DNA from 2 places in the Delftia sp. ZNC0008 genome. Region 2 is predicted to be linked to the other one. Evidence: predicted binding sites of a transcription regulator. Region 2 holds the regulator's gene; the other holds the start of a gene.

Region 1 (6,430 bases), on a different contig from region 2:
GTGCATTGCATCCGCTGGCCGTTTTTTGTTTTCGGCAACTGGCTCTGCAAGCAAGTGGACTTTTTCTGCCCCTGCCGGATGGTTGCTTTTCGAGGCCGGGTCTCGGCCCGGCAGCCGACTGCCCTTTTCTTGATTCGCCAAGAAAGGTCAGATCACGAAGCAAGCCTGTCCTTCGGCAGGCTTGCAACCCCGCAACCGCCACGGCGCAGGTGCGGACATACGGGGAAAAGGCTGGGTACTCAGGGCAGGGGCGGGCCGCGCCTGACCCAGCGCTTCCCGCGCGTCCGTCAGGGGCTGTAGTCCCGATCCCACCGTCTCGGCTGCCCCTGGGACGACCGTCAACACTAGGTCCAGACTACGGCGCGCGGCGCGCAGGTTTTTTACAGTGGAACCGTCGCTGATGCAGATCGCGGCTTTGAAAAAACAAGGCCTGATTGCACGGCACGACTTCAACATCACTGAAAGGAACAAGCCATGAATGAAGACCGCATCAAGGGCAACTGGAAGCAATTCACCGGCAAGATCCGTGAGCAATGGGGCAAGCTCACCGATGACGATCTGGACGTGATCGCCGGCAAGCGCGAGCAATTCCTGGGCAAGCTGCAGGAGCGCCAGGGCCTGGCCCGCGACGCTGCCGAAAAGCAGCTGACCGACTGGCAAAAGCGCAACCCCGACTTCCGCTTCGAAGACTGACGAGGGTGGACTGCGGATGGGCTGGTCGCCCTGGCCGGCGCCCCCATCCGCTCCTCGACAGCCGGCATGCCCCCAGGGCATGCACCCAAGGCCCGCCGCCGCAGGCACCAAGGGCCAGTTCAGTACAAATACAAGGAGTTCCATCATGCAAACACCGCAACGCTTTCGCCACATGCTGTCCGCCGTCGCCCTGGGCCTGATGGCCTCCGGCGCCATGGCCATGACCAATGCCGAGCACACGGCCGCCAAGAACCAGATCGAGGCCGACTACAAGGCTGCCAAGGAACAGTGCAAGCCGCTCAAGGACAACGCCAAGGACGTCTGCGAGAAGCAGGCCAAGGGCCAGGAAAACGTCGCCAAGGCCGAACTGGAATCGCGCCGCAATCCTTCGCCCAAGAACAGTGAAAAGGCACTCAAGGCCAAGGCTGATGCGGACTACGACATCGCCAAGGAAAAGTGCGATGACCTCAAGGGCGACGCCAAGGACGTCTGCGTGAAGGATGCCAAGGCTGCCCATGTGCGTGCCGTCGAAGCCGCCAAGGTGAACAAGGCCCAGGCCGAACCTGCCGCCAACTCTGCCGCCAAGGCCGCCAACGTGGCCGAGACCCGCAAGGACGCTGCCGAGGAAACCCGCGAAGCCGACTACAAGGCTGCCAAGGCCCGTTGCGACACCATGAGCGGTGACGCCAAGGATGCCTGCGTGGCGGATGCCAAGCGTAAATATGGACAGTAAGCTCCCCCTGAGCGGCTGACGCCGCTTCCCCCTCTCTACTCGCTTCGCGGGGGAGGGGGACGGCACCTTCGCCGCGAGGCGGCTCTTGCCCGGTGCCCCTGGCCTTTTGGCCGCGCCAGTTTTATCCGCCTTGACCAAGCCCCGCTCGCGGGGCTTTGCTGTTTTCGGGTTGGCTGATGTGGGTCAAACGGGTTGGGCGGTGCTGTTCCTAAGCTGCAGGCTTTCACGATGAAGGCAGGAGAAGCATATGGCCGTGCTGGAATGGAGCGGAGCGCTGGCATTGGAGTTGCCGGCCATGGACGAGGTGCACCAGGAGTTCGTGCTGCTGCTGGCCGAGGTGGAGGCGGCCGATGATGCGCAGCTGTGCGCGCGCTGGGATGAGTTGATCGCGCATACGCAGGTGCATTTCGACCAGGAAGACCGCTGGATGCAGTCCACGCGGTTCACCAGCACCAACTGCCACAGCCTGCAGCACAAGGTGGTGCTGCAGGTGATGCGCGAGGGGGCGGCCAAGGCGGCAGCGGGGGATCTGGCCGTGATCCGCAGCATGGCGGGCGAGCTGGCGGCCTGGTTCGTGCACCATGCGCAGACCATGGATGCGGCGCTGGCCCTGCATCTGCGCAGTGCGGGCTTCGATCCCGCCACGGGTTCCCTGGCGCACCCTGAGGCCTTGCCCGAGCAGCCCATCACGGGCTGCGGCGGTGCCTGCGACGGCAGCGCCGACCGCGCGCGGGCCGTGCCGGCCTGAGCCGGCCTGAACCGATCTGAACCGGCAGTAAGGCCACCAGTCAGCCAGCCCGCTCAGGGCACGATCGCGGGCGATGCCAGGATGGGGAAGATCTTCACCAGCCCGCCCGCCATCACCTCCACGGCCAGGGCCGCCAGGATCAGGCCCATGAGCCGCGTCATCACGTTGATGCCGGTCTTGCCCAGCACGCGCGCAATCGGGTCGGCCAGCGAAAAGCAGACCATCACCACCAGCGCCACTACCACGCCATAGCCCACCAGCGCCAGGTGCTGCCAGATGGTGCGTGCCTGGTCGGCGTAGATCACCACGGTGGACATGGAGGCCGGCCCCGTCAGCAGCGGAATCGTCAGCGGCACCACGGCAATGCTGTTGCCCATGGCGGCCTTTTCCGCGCCTGCCGCCAGCGTGGGCGCGTTGGGCCGTTCCTCGGCCGGGCGGGCGTTGAGCATGTTCATCGCGCTGATCAGCAGCAGCAGGCCACCGCCCACCTGGAAGCTCTGCAGCGAGATATTGAAGAAGTCCAGCACCTGCAGCCCGATGATGGCGCAGGCCGCGATCACGCAGAACGAGGCCAGCGCCGCCGTGCGAATGGTCTGCTGGCGCTGCTGGGCGCTGAATCCCTCGGTGTAGTGGATGAAGAAGGGGACGATGGCCAGCGGGTTGATGATGGCCACCAAAGTGATCAGCGGTTTGAGGTCCATGGTTGCCTTGGAGCTAGAGGTTGCCGCCCGAGATATCGACCAGGCTGCCCGTGGTGTAGTGCGAGCCGTCGGACATCAGCCAGAGGATGGCGTCGGCCCCCTCCTCGGCCCTGCCGCCGCGCTGCATGGGCACGTTGGGCGCCAGGCGCTCGACGCGGTCGGGCTGTCCGCCGCTGGCGTGGATGTCGGTCTCTATCAAGCCGGGCCGCACGGCGTTCACGCGTATGCCCTGGGCGGCGACTTCCTTGGACAGGCCCAGCGTCATCACGTCCAACGCGCCCTTGGCGGCCGCATAGTCCACGTACTGGCCCGGTGCGCCCAGCCGCGAAGCGATGCTGGAGACGTTCACGATGGCGCCACCCCGTCCGCCGTGGCGGGTGCTCATGCGCCGCACGGCCTCGCGCGCGCAGATGAAGCTGCCGATGGTATTGACGCGGAACATGCGCTCCAGCCGCTGCACGCTCATCTCGGCCACGGTCTGCGCGCGGTCCACCACACCGGCGTTGTTGACCAGGGCATCCAGCCGGCCGAACTGCGCATCCACCGCACCGAACAGGGCCAGCACCTCGGCTTCGTCGCCCACATCGGCCTGCACGGCCAGCGCGCGGGTGCCGGCCAGTTGCACGTCGGCCACCACGGCCTCGGCCGCATCGCGCTGGTGCTGGTAGCTGATCACCACGTCCCAGCCCCGGTGAGCTGCCATGCGTGCCGTTGCGGCGCCTATGCCGCGGCTGCCGCCGGTGATGAGCACGACTTTTCGTTCCATCGAATGTCTCCTGTGAAAGAATTGCCGCACGGGCCGGCCCGCCGCCATTACAGCATTGCGGGGCGCGTCCGCCCACCGGGAAATCACAACAGGTTCTCAGACAGAAAGGAACGCGGACATGGGCAGTTTTGTGCAGTTGACTTCATTGGATGGCACGTCTTCGCCGGCCTGGGTGGCCCGCCCCGACGTGCCCGCGCGCGGTGCCATCGTCGTGCTGCAGGAGATCTTCGGCGTCAACGCCCATATCCGCGCCGTGACCGACCGGCTTGCGGCGCGGGGCTATGTGGCCGTGGCGCCGTCACTGTTCACGCGTGTGGAGCCGGGTGTGGACCTGGGCTACGGCGACGCCGACCGTGCCAAGGGCATGGCGCTGAAATCCGCCGCCGAGGCGCTGCCCCAGCCCGGCGTGCTGCCCGAGATCGAGGCCGCCATCGCCCATGCCGCCACGCTGGTGCCCGGCGGCAAGGTGGGCATCGTGGGCTTTTGCTGGGGCGGCCTGTGGGCCTGGCGCGCGGCCTGCAACCTGCCCAGCCTGTCGGCTGCGGCCTGCTACTACGGCGGCGGCATGACCACGCCGCTGGAGATGGGCCGCGAGCCGCTGTGCCCCGTCATCGCCCACTTCGGCCGGCGCGATGCGCACATTCCCGTGGACGCCGTGCAGGCCTTCGCCCAGGCGCAAAAGCATGTGCAGGTGCACCTGTACGACGCCGACCACGGCTTCAACTGCGACCAGCGCAGCGCCTACGACGAGGCCAGCGCCCTGCAGGCGCGCGACCGCACGCTGGCCTTCTTCGACCAGCACCTTGCCTGATCAACCCCCGGGGTCCGGATCACAGGCCGGCCCCGGCGTCGCCTTGCGCGCCTGCACGGTCTGCAGCGTGCCCCGCAGCGCGCGCTGCTGCGCGGTCAGGAAGCTCATCAGCCCGCCCAGGTCGTTCAGTTGTTGGTCTGGGCCGGCCATGCAGCACAGGTCGATCACCAGGCCCATCTGGTGCATGCAGTCCTTGATGCGATAGACCTCGTATTCGGAAATGGGGTAGTACAGGCTGGTTTCTTCCCCGGGCGGGCCTAGGGTGGAAGAGGGAGGGGTGGCAACTGTTTCGCCGGATGGAGTGATGTCAGCCATGGCAGCTCCTACGTGACATAAAGAGCCTGCCGCCACTCCGCCAAGAGAGGTGGCAGGACTGTGCAGGTTGGCGGACCGGACGTAGGACCGGCACCCCCTTGCGGAGGTCCCGCACAGCCCCGCCAAAACGGAACCGTGCCCGGCGCAGCACCGGGAAGATGAAAAAAGCCGCTGCCTCGTGAAAAAGGCGTGCGGCTGCTGCGCCTACGTTGTTTCGGGCCGCCAAGCCCGTATCCCCCGAGGGGATCGCGAAATGGTACTCCAAATGCGCGTTCTGCCGCGCTCTGAAGCCAGGTTCAACCTTGGGGTTGCTGCGCGTGCAGCCCCATGTGGTACAGCCCCCAGGGCGCCTGCGCAAAGCGTTCCTTCAGGGGCTTGCCTGCCAGATCGGCAATGCGGTCGGCGTCGTACATGGCCCATTGCGGGCCCAGGCCGCCCAGGCCCAGGCGCCGGCCGTCCATGTGCGTGGCCAGCAGCATGCGCCATTGCAGGGCCTGCGCCAGCGGCAGCTGGGCGCGGTAGCCGTCGATGGCCTGCAGGGTGATCCACTGGCCCTTGGCCGCTGCGGCGGCGCTGTCCACGCCGGCCGCCTGCAGCACGGTGGCCAGCAGCGGGCCGCGCAGCCGGTGGGGCTGGCCGTCGTATTCGATATGGGGCGTGATCTCCACCGTGGGCAGGCGCTCCAGCGCACCGGCCCCAGTGGTCCAGGCCGAGTCGAAGGCCAGGCCATGGTTTTTCAGCAGCAGATCGGCCACCGGGTCCAGCGGCCCCCGGTTGCCGCGCACGCCGGGGCCGCTGATGGTGAGCACGGCGGCTTCGGTGCTTTTCCCGGGGGCGGCTGGGGCGGCCAGGGCGCTTTCGCACAGGGCCAGGCCGGTGGCTGCGCTGGCGGCCAGCAGGCTGCGGCGTGAAAGCGGGCTCCGGCTTGCGGATGCGGTCATGGGGAACTCCTGGGGGTGCGTGGCGATGTGCCATCGCCGATTTTCCGTGAAGTGCCCATCCTGCGCGACAACGCCGCGCCCGCTGCGGTCAGCAGGCCCAGCAGCGCAAGCCCCCCGGCGCCCAGCGCTGGAATGGGCGCCGCAGATGGTGCGGGGGCCGCCGTGACGGTCACGGTGTTGCTGTCCGAGCCGGAGGTATTGCCATCACCGGGCACATAGCGCGCCTGCACCGTGGCCGTGCCCGGTGGCAGCCGGGGCACGCTGCAGCTGGCCTGCCCGCCGGTCACCGGAACGCTGGCGCACAGCACCTGCGTTCCGTTCAAGAAATCCACCGTGCCGCTGGCGCCGGCAGGCAGCGTGACCTGGGCGCTGAAAGTCACGCTCTGGCCATGGCCTGGCGCAGCGGGGGAGGCCGACAGGTGGGCGCTGGTGGCTGCCGGGCCGATCACCACGGTCACGGCTGCGGGTTCGGTGGTGGCGCCGTTGGCATCGGTGGCGGTCAGCGTGAAGCTGTAGCTGCCTGCCGCCTGCGTGGCTGGAGCCGAGAGGGTGCCGGCGGCCTGGCTGAAGCCTGCGGGCAAACCGCCCACGCTGTAGCTGAACGGCCCCACGCCGCCGCCGGGCACGGGCGCCAGCGGCTGGCTGTAGGCCGTGCCGTAGGTGCCGGAGGGCAGGCTTGCCGTGACGCTGAAGGCCGTGAAGCTGGCCTGTGCGCTCCTGGC
Region 2 (6,430 bases):
ACGACCCCATCCTGCGCTTCCTGATCGTGTCGCTGTCGTTCTACGGCATGTCCACGTTCGAGGGTCCGATGATGTCCATCAAGACCGTCAACGCGCTGTCGCACTACACGGACTGGACCGTGGGCCACGTTCACTCGGGCGCCCTGGGCTGGGTGGGCCTGATCACCATGGGCTCGCTGTACTACCTGATCCCGCGCCTGTTCGGCAAGACCAAGATGCACTCGGTGGGCGCCATCGAGCTGCACTTCTGGATGGCCACCATCGGCATCGTGCTGTACATCGCCGCGATGTGGATCGCCGGTGTGATGCAGGGCCTGATGTGGCGCGCCGTCAATCCCGATGGCACGCTGACCTACACCTTCGTCGAAAGCGTCAAGGCCAGCTATCCGTTCTACGTGATCCGCGTGGCCGGTGGCCTGCTGTACCTGGGCGGCATGCTGGTCATGCTGTGGAACACCTGGAAGACCGCGATCTCCGGCCGTTCCGTGAAGGTGGCCGTGCCTGCCGTCGTGGCCCACGCCTGAGCGTCTAGGAGCATTACTCATGTCCGATCACAACCATAGCGCTCCCAAGAGCTTTTCCCACGAGAAGGTGGAAACCAACAATTTCCTGCTGATCGTGCTGACCTTGCTGGTGGTCGCCGTCGGCGGCCTGGTGGAAATCGTTCCGCTGTTCTTCCAGAAGTCGACCACGGAAGCGGTGGCGGGCCTCAAGCCCTACACGCCGCTGCAGCTGATGGGCCGCGACGTCTATCTGCGCGAGGGCTGCTACAACTGCCACTCGCAGATGATCCGCCCCTTCCGCGCCGAGACCATGCGCTACGGCCACTACTCGGTGGCTGGCGAGTTCGTCTACGACCACCCCTTCCAGTGGGGTTCCAAGCGCACGGGTCCCGACCTGCACCGCGTGGGCGGCAAGTACAGCGACGAATGGCACCGCATCCACCTGAACAACCCGCGCGACGTGGTGCCCGAGTCCAACATGCCTGCCTACTCCTGGCTGGAGAAGAACAAGGTGGATGACACCGTGGTCGCCCAGCACATGAGCGCGCTGCGCAAGGTGGGCGTGCCCTACAGCGACGAGGAAATCAGCGGCGCCGCCGAGCAGGTCAAGGGCAAGACGGAAATGGACGCCGTCATCGCCTACCTGCAGGTGCTGGGCCGTTCGGTCAAGTAAAGGAGAGCGACATGGACATCACCACCATGCGCATCGTGGCCACGCTGGCCTCTCTGGCCTGCTTCATCGGTATCTGGTGGTGGGCGTTCGCCCGCCGCAACCAGGCCCGTTTCGAAGAGGCCGCCCAGCTGCCGTTCGAGCAAGACTGAGTCCCTCCACCAGAACGAGAACTTCCCATGAGCGATTTCGTAAACAACTTCTGGTCGATCTATGTCACGGCGATCACGCTGGGCGGCATCATCGGCTGCCTGCTGCTGCTGTATCTCACCGCACGCAAGAAGGTGGTCCCCTCGGCCGACAACACCACGGGCCACGTCTGGGACGAGGACCTGCGCGAGCTGAACAACCCCATGCCCAAGTGGTGGATGTGGCTGTTCATCATCACCTCGGTGTTCGGCTTCGCCTACCTGGCGGCCTATCCGGGCCTGGGCTCGTTCGCGGGCAAGCTGGGCTGGACGCAGCTGGGCGCCTATGAAAACGAGATGGCCAAGGCCCGCGCGGACCTGGAGCCGCTGTACGCCAAGTTCACGAGCATGAGCACCGAAGACATGGCCAAGGACCCCCAGGCCATGGCCATCGGCGAGCGCCTGTTCATGAACAACTGCGCGCAGTGCCACGGCTCGGATGCACGCGGCGGCAAGAGCTTCCCCAACCTGACCGATGGCGACTGGCTGCATGGCGGCACGCCCGACAAGATCAGGGAAACCATCACGGCGGGCCGCATCGGCATCATGCCGCCCATGGCCGCTGCCGTCGGCACGCCCGATGATGTGCGCAACCTCTCGCACTATGTGCTGAGCCTGTCGGGCAGCCCGCACGACTCGCTCAAGGCTTCGCTGGGCAAGTCCAAGTTCACGGCCTGCGCCGCCTGCCATGGCATGGACGGCAAGGGCAACCAGGCCCTGGGCGCGCCCAACCTGACCGATGACATCTGGCTGCACGGCTGGGGCGAGGCCGCCATCACGGCCATGATCAACAACGGCAAGCACAACGAGATGCCTGCCCAGAAGGACAAGCTGACCGAGGCGCAGATCGCGGTGCTTGCCTCCTATGTCTGGGGCATGTCGCACAAAGACGGCGCAGTCCGTCAATAAGGACAGGGGGCGGCGCTGCGGCGCCGCCTTTTTGCCTTTTGAGTTTTCAGATATTCCAAAAAACCAAGGAACCCACCATGAAGCCCGAGAACGGGGATGATGCCGGGAAGCCTCCCCGCAAAGTCATTCCGATCACGCCTGCCGACCCGGACCCGGGCCAGCTGGTGTCGATGTTCGAGTCCGAGAAGAAGGTCTACCCGCGCTCCATCAGCGGTGTCTTCGCACGCTGGCGATGGGCTCTGGTATTTCTCACCCAACTGGTTTTCTATGGCCTGCCCTGGCTGGAATGGGGGCAGCGCCAGATGGTGCTGTTCGACCTGGGTGCGCGGCGCTTTTACCTGTTCGGGCTGGTGCTGTACCCGCAGGATTTCATCTACCTGGCGGGCCTGCTGATCATTTCGGCGCTGGCGCTGTTCCTGTTCACGGCCGTGGCCGGTCGCCTGTGGTGCGGCTTTTCCTGCCCGCAGACGGTCTACACCGAAATCTTCATGTGGGTGGAGCGCAAGGTCGAGGGCGACCGCAGTGCGCGCATGCGCCTGGACAAGAACGGCTGGACCTTTGAAAAGCTCTGGAAGAAGTCGCTCAAGCAGTTGCTGTGGATTGCCATTGCCCTGTGGACCGGCTTCACCTTCGTGGGCTACTTCGTGCCCATCCGCGAGCTGGGCGGCGAGCTGCTGGCGCTGCAGGGCAGCTGGCAGGTCTTCTGGGTGCTGTTCTACGGCTTCGCCACCTATGGCAACGCCGGCTACATGCGCGAGCAGGTCTGCAAGTACATGTGCCCCTATGCGCGCTTTCAGAGCGCCATGTTCGACCGCGACACCATGATCGTCAGCTACGACACGGGCCGGGGCGAGCCGCGCGCGCCGCGCACCAAGAAGGTGGACTACAAGGCCCAGGGCCTGGGCGACTGCATCGACTGCAAGATGTGCGTGCAGGTCTGCCCCGTGGGCATCGACATCCGCAACGGCCTGCAGTACGAATGCATAGGCTGCGGTCTGTGCATAGACGCCTGCAATTCCATCATGGACAAGATGGAGTATCCGCGCGGCCTCATCCGGCTGACCACGCAGAACGCCATGGCCGGCCTGTGGCGGCGGGCCCAGGTGCTGCGCCGCATCTTCCGTCCGCGCGTACTGGTCTACTCGGCCGTGCTGATCGGCCTGAGCATGGCCATGATCGTGAGCCTGGCGCTGCGCCAATCGGTCAAGGTCGACGTGATACGCGACCGGGCGTCGCTGTCGCGCATCGTCGCGGGCGGCAAGCTGGAAAATGTCTACCGCCTGCAGATCATGAATGCCACCGAGCAGGCCCAGCGCTACCGCATCAGCGCCCATGGCCTCGACGGGCTGGAGCTGGCGTCCGAGCAGGAGGTCGAGGTCGGCCCGGCCGAGACGCGCGGCATTGCGGCGCGGCTGCAGATTCCCTACGGTTCCGCCGAGCCGGGCTCGCACACCGTATTCTTCGATATCGATGCCGTGCATTCAGGCGCGGGACGCGCGTCCGAAAAGGCCGTCTTCCTGGTGCCCCGGTGATATGTCTGGCCGGCGCCGCCCAGGCTGCGCCGGCTGTTTGAAAGAAAGAGGTTATCCATGTCTTCCAGTCCCGCAGTCTCCGCGCCCGCCACGGCCCCTTCGCATCCGGACGCCGGCAAGCCCTGGTGGAAGTTCGCCCATGTCTGGCTCGTGGTGGCCGGCCCGGCCGCCGTCGTGGTGGCTGGCGTGGTCACGGCCGTCATTGCGATCAATGGCGCCGATCCCGTGATCGATCCTGACTATTACCGCAATGGCATCACCATCAACGAGCGTGCCGATGGCGTGCGCGAAGTGCCCAAGAGCCTGGCGCCCGCGGTCACCGGCCGCAACCACGCGGCCACGCCCGCGCAGGACCATCCCACGGACCGCTGAACGCAGGAAAATGCCGTGCACAAGGCCGCAGTCGCGGCCTTTTTTGTATGGTGGATGGCATCTCCAGCATGCGCGAGGGCCAAGGGTTTCCTACAGGCAGTGCAGGGTGCGCAGGGCTTGGCACGGTGCGCGGGCGGCGCGCACAATGAAAGCCACCCCTCGACAGCTCAAGGAGATCGCTGATGTTGGCCCAACGCTGGATGTGGATTGCCTGGCCGGCCTTTCTGGCCGCCGCCGTGATGGAGATGCTGGTATTCGCCTTCGTGGACCCGCTGGAGCTGCACTGGCTCGGCGACCTGGGCTGGTCGCGGCAGGGAATCTACACGCTGGCCTTCTTCGCCTTCTGGGGTGTGACCATGCTGTCCAGCCTCATGACCACCATGCTGGGACGCTCCACGCACGATCTCAACGACGGCGTGGTCTCCGAGCCGGACCCAAATCTGGCCATGCAGGGCCTGGGGCGCGATTGAACCTGCGTGCACTGCAATGGCAATGAACAAGGCCCGCGATCGCGGGCCCTGTTCATTGCCGGGGGGCGGGGTCTTGCGGCCTCACTGGCACTGCTGGCTGTTGACGATGCGCTTGAGCGCGTCCGTGTCCAGGATGCGCAGATGGCGCTGGCGCACCTCGATGATGTTTTCTTCGGCAAACTTCGAGAAGGTGCGGCTCACCGTCTCCAGCTTCAGGCCCAGGTAGCTGCCGATTTCCTCGCGCGTCATGCGCAGCACCAGTTCCGACTTGGAAAAGCCCCGGGCGTGCAGGCGCTGCACCAGGTTGAGCACGAAGGCGGCCAGGCGCTCCTCGGCACGCATGCTGCCCAGCAGCAGCATCACGCCATGCTCGCGCACGATCTCGCGGCTCATGACCTTGTGCACATGGTTTTGCAGGGCCGTGACCTCGCGCGACAGGTCCTCCAGCTTGTCGAAGGGCATGACGCAGACCTCGGCGTCTTCCAGCGCGACCGCATCGCAGGTGTGGTGGTCGTTGACGATGCCATCCAGGCCGATGATCTCGCCGGCCATCTGAAAGCCCGTGACCTGGTCGCGCCCGTCCTCGGTGGCCACGCAGGTCTTGAAGAAGCCCGTGCGGATGGCGTACAGCGAGGTGAAGGACTCACCGTTGCGAAACAGCAGGCCGCCGCGCTTGACCTTGCGGCGCGTGGCCACGATGTCGTCGATGCGCTGCATCTGCTCGGCATCCAGGCCCATGGGCATGCACAGCTCGCGCAGGTTGCAATTGGAACAGGATGCTTTGATGGTCTGAAGGTTCATGGAGTAAACATCAGCGGCGCAGCAGTGCGCCGGCGGTGACCTCGTGGATGGCGATGAGTTGGATCAAATTGTCGCAGCACTGCCGCGAACAACTCTTGATATGAGTCAAGGACGCGGCCAATGGGCTGCGGCACAGTGGACGACATTAGAGGAAAAAACCCATGACCGCTGTCACCCCAGAGCTGCTGCGTCGCTTCGACGTACCGGGGCCCCGATACACCTCGTTCCCCACGGCCGATCGTTTCGTGGAGGCTTTCGGTGCTGAAGACTATATCCTGGCACTTGAGCACCGCAAATCGAGTACCGCAGCGCGGGCCATGCCTTTGTCGCTGTATGTGCATGTGCCGTTCTGCGAGTCGCTGTGCTACTACTGCGCCTGCAACAAGATCGTGACGCGCCACCACGATCGCGCTGCCGTCTACCTGGACTACCTGGCGCGCGAGATGGCCTTGCACACGGCCCATTGCGGCAAGGGCCAGGCCGTCAGCCAGCTGCACCTGGGCGGCGGCACGCCCACCTTCTTCTCGGACGATGAGCTGCGCACGCTGATGGCCCTGCTGCGCGAGCATTTCAAGCTGGAGCCGGGCGGCGAATACTCCATCGAGGTCGATCCGCGCACCGTCAGCGTCGAACGCCTGGCCGTGCTCAAGGAACTGGGCTTCAACCGCCTGAGCTTCGGCGTGCAGGACTTCGACGAACAGGTGCAGATCGCCGTGCACCGCGTGCAGCCGGCCGAGCAGGTGTTCGCGCTGGTGGCGGCCGCACGGCAGCTGGGCTTTGCCTCCATCAACGTGGACCTGATCTACGGCCTGCCCAAGCAGACGCCCGAGTCCTTCGAGCGCACGCTGGCCCAGGTCAATGCGCTGCGGCCCGACCGCATCGCGCTCTATGCCTATGCCCACCTGCCCGAGCGCTTCAAGCCGCAGCGGCGCATCGCGGCCGAGGACCTGCCCCAGGGCGCCGACAAGCTGGCCATGCTCTCGCG

Evidence for each region. Region 2 encodes FNR, which switches genes on or off when oxygen is low (the NO sensors DNR and NnrR bind a similar motif). Its sites were predicted from a motif close to TTGATNNNNATCAA; they were not measured.
Region 1: a site for FNR is predicted at 1,600-1,613, ahead of L995_RS27350 (hemerythrin domain-containing protein). Genes of this name have one in related genera too.

The regions. Positions count from the first base shown of each region.
Region 1 is NZ_JTKZ01000850.1:887-7,316, reverse strand. It holds gene L995_RS27360 (CsbD family protein) at 475-693, shown strand; gene L995_RS27355 (hypothetical protein) at 839-1,426, shown strand; gene L995_RS27350 (hemerythrin domain-containing protein) at 1,674-2,174, shown strand; gene L995_RS27345 (MarC family protein) at 2,228-2,875, opposite strand; gene L995_RS27340 (SDR family oxidoreductase) at 2,889-3,641, opposite strand; gene L995_RS27335 (dienelactone hydrolase family protein) at 3,760-4,452, shown strand; gene L995_RS27330 (hypothetical protein) at 4,453-4,767, opposite strand; gene L995_RS27325 (molybdopterin-dependent oxidoreductase) at 5,064-5,708, opposite strand; partial or broken gene L995_RS27320 (Ig-like domain-containing protein) at 5,705-6,430, opposite strand, start outside.
Region 2 is NZ_JTKZ01000280.1:6,007-12,436, reverse strand. It holds gene ccoN (cytochrome-c oxidase, cbb3-type subunit I) at 1-524, shown strand, start outside; gene ccoO (cytochrome-c oxidase, cbb3-type subunit II) at 544-1,176, shown strand; gene L995_RS09335 (cbb3-type cytochrome oxidase subunit 3) at 1,188-1,325, shown strand; gene ccoP (cytochrome-c oxidase, cbb3-type subunit III) at 1,353-2,270, shown strand; gene ccoG (cytochrome c oxidase accessory protein CcoG) at 2,348-3,802, shown strand; gene L995_RS09320 (FixH family protein) at 3,860-4,174, shown strand; gene L995_RS09315 (hypothetical protein) at 4,357-4,644, shown strand; gene fnr (fumarate/nitrate reduction transcriptional regulator Fnr) at 4,726-5,445, opposite strand; gene hemN (oxygen-independent coproporphyrinogen III oxidase) at 5,607-6,430, shown strand, end outside.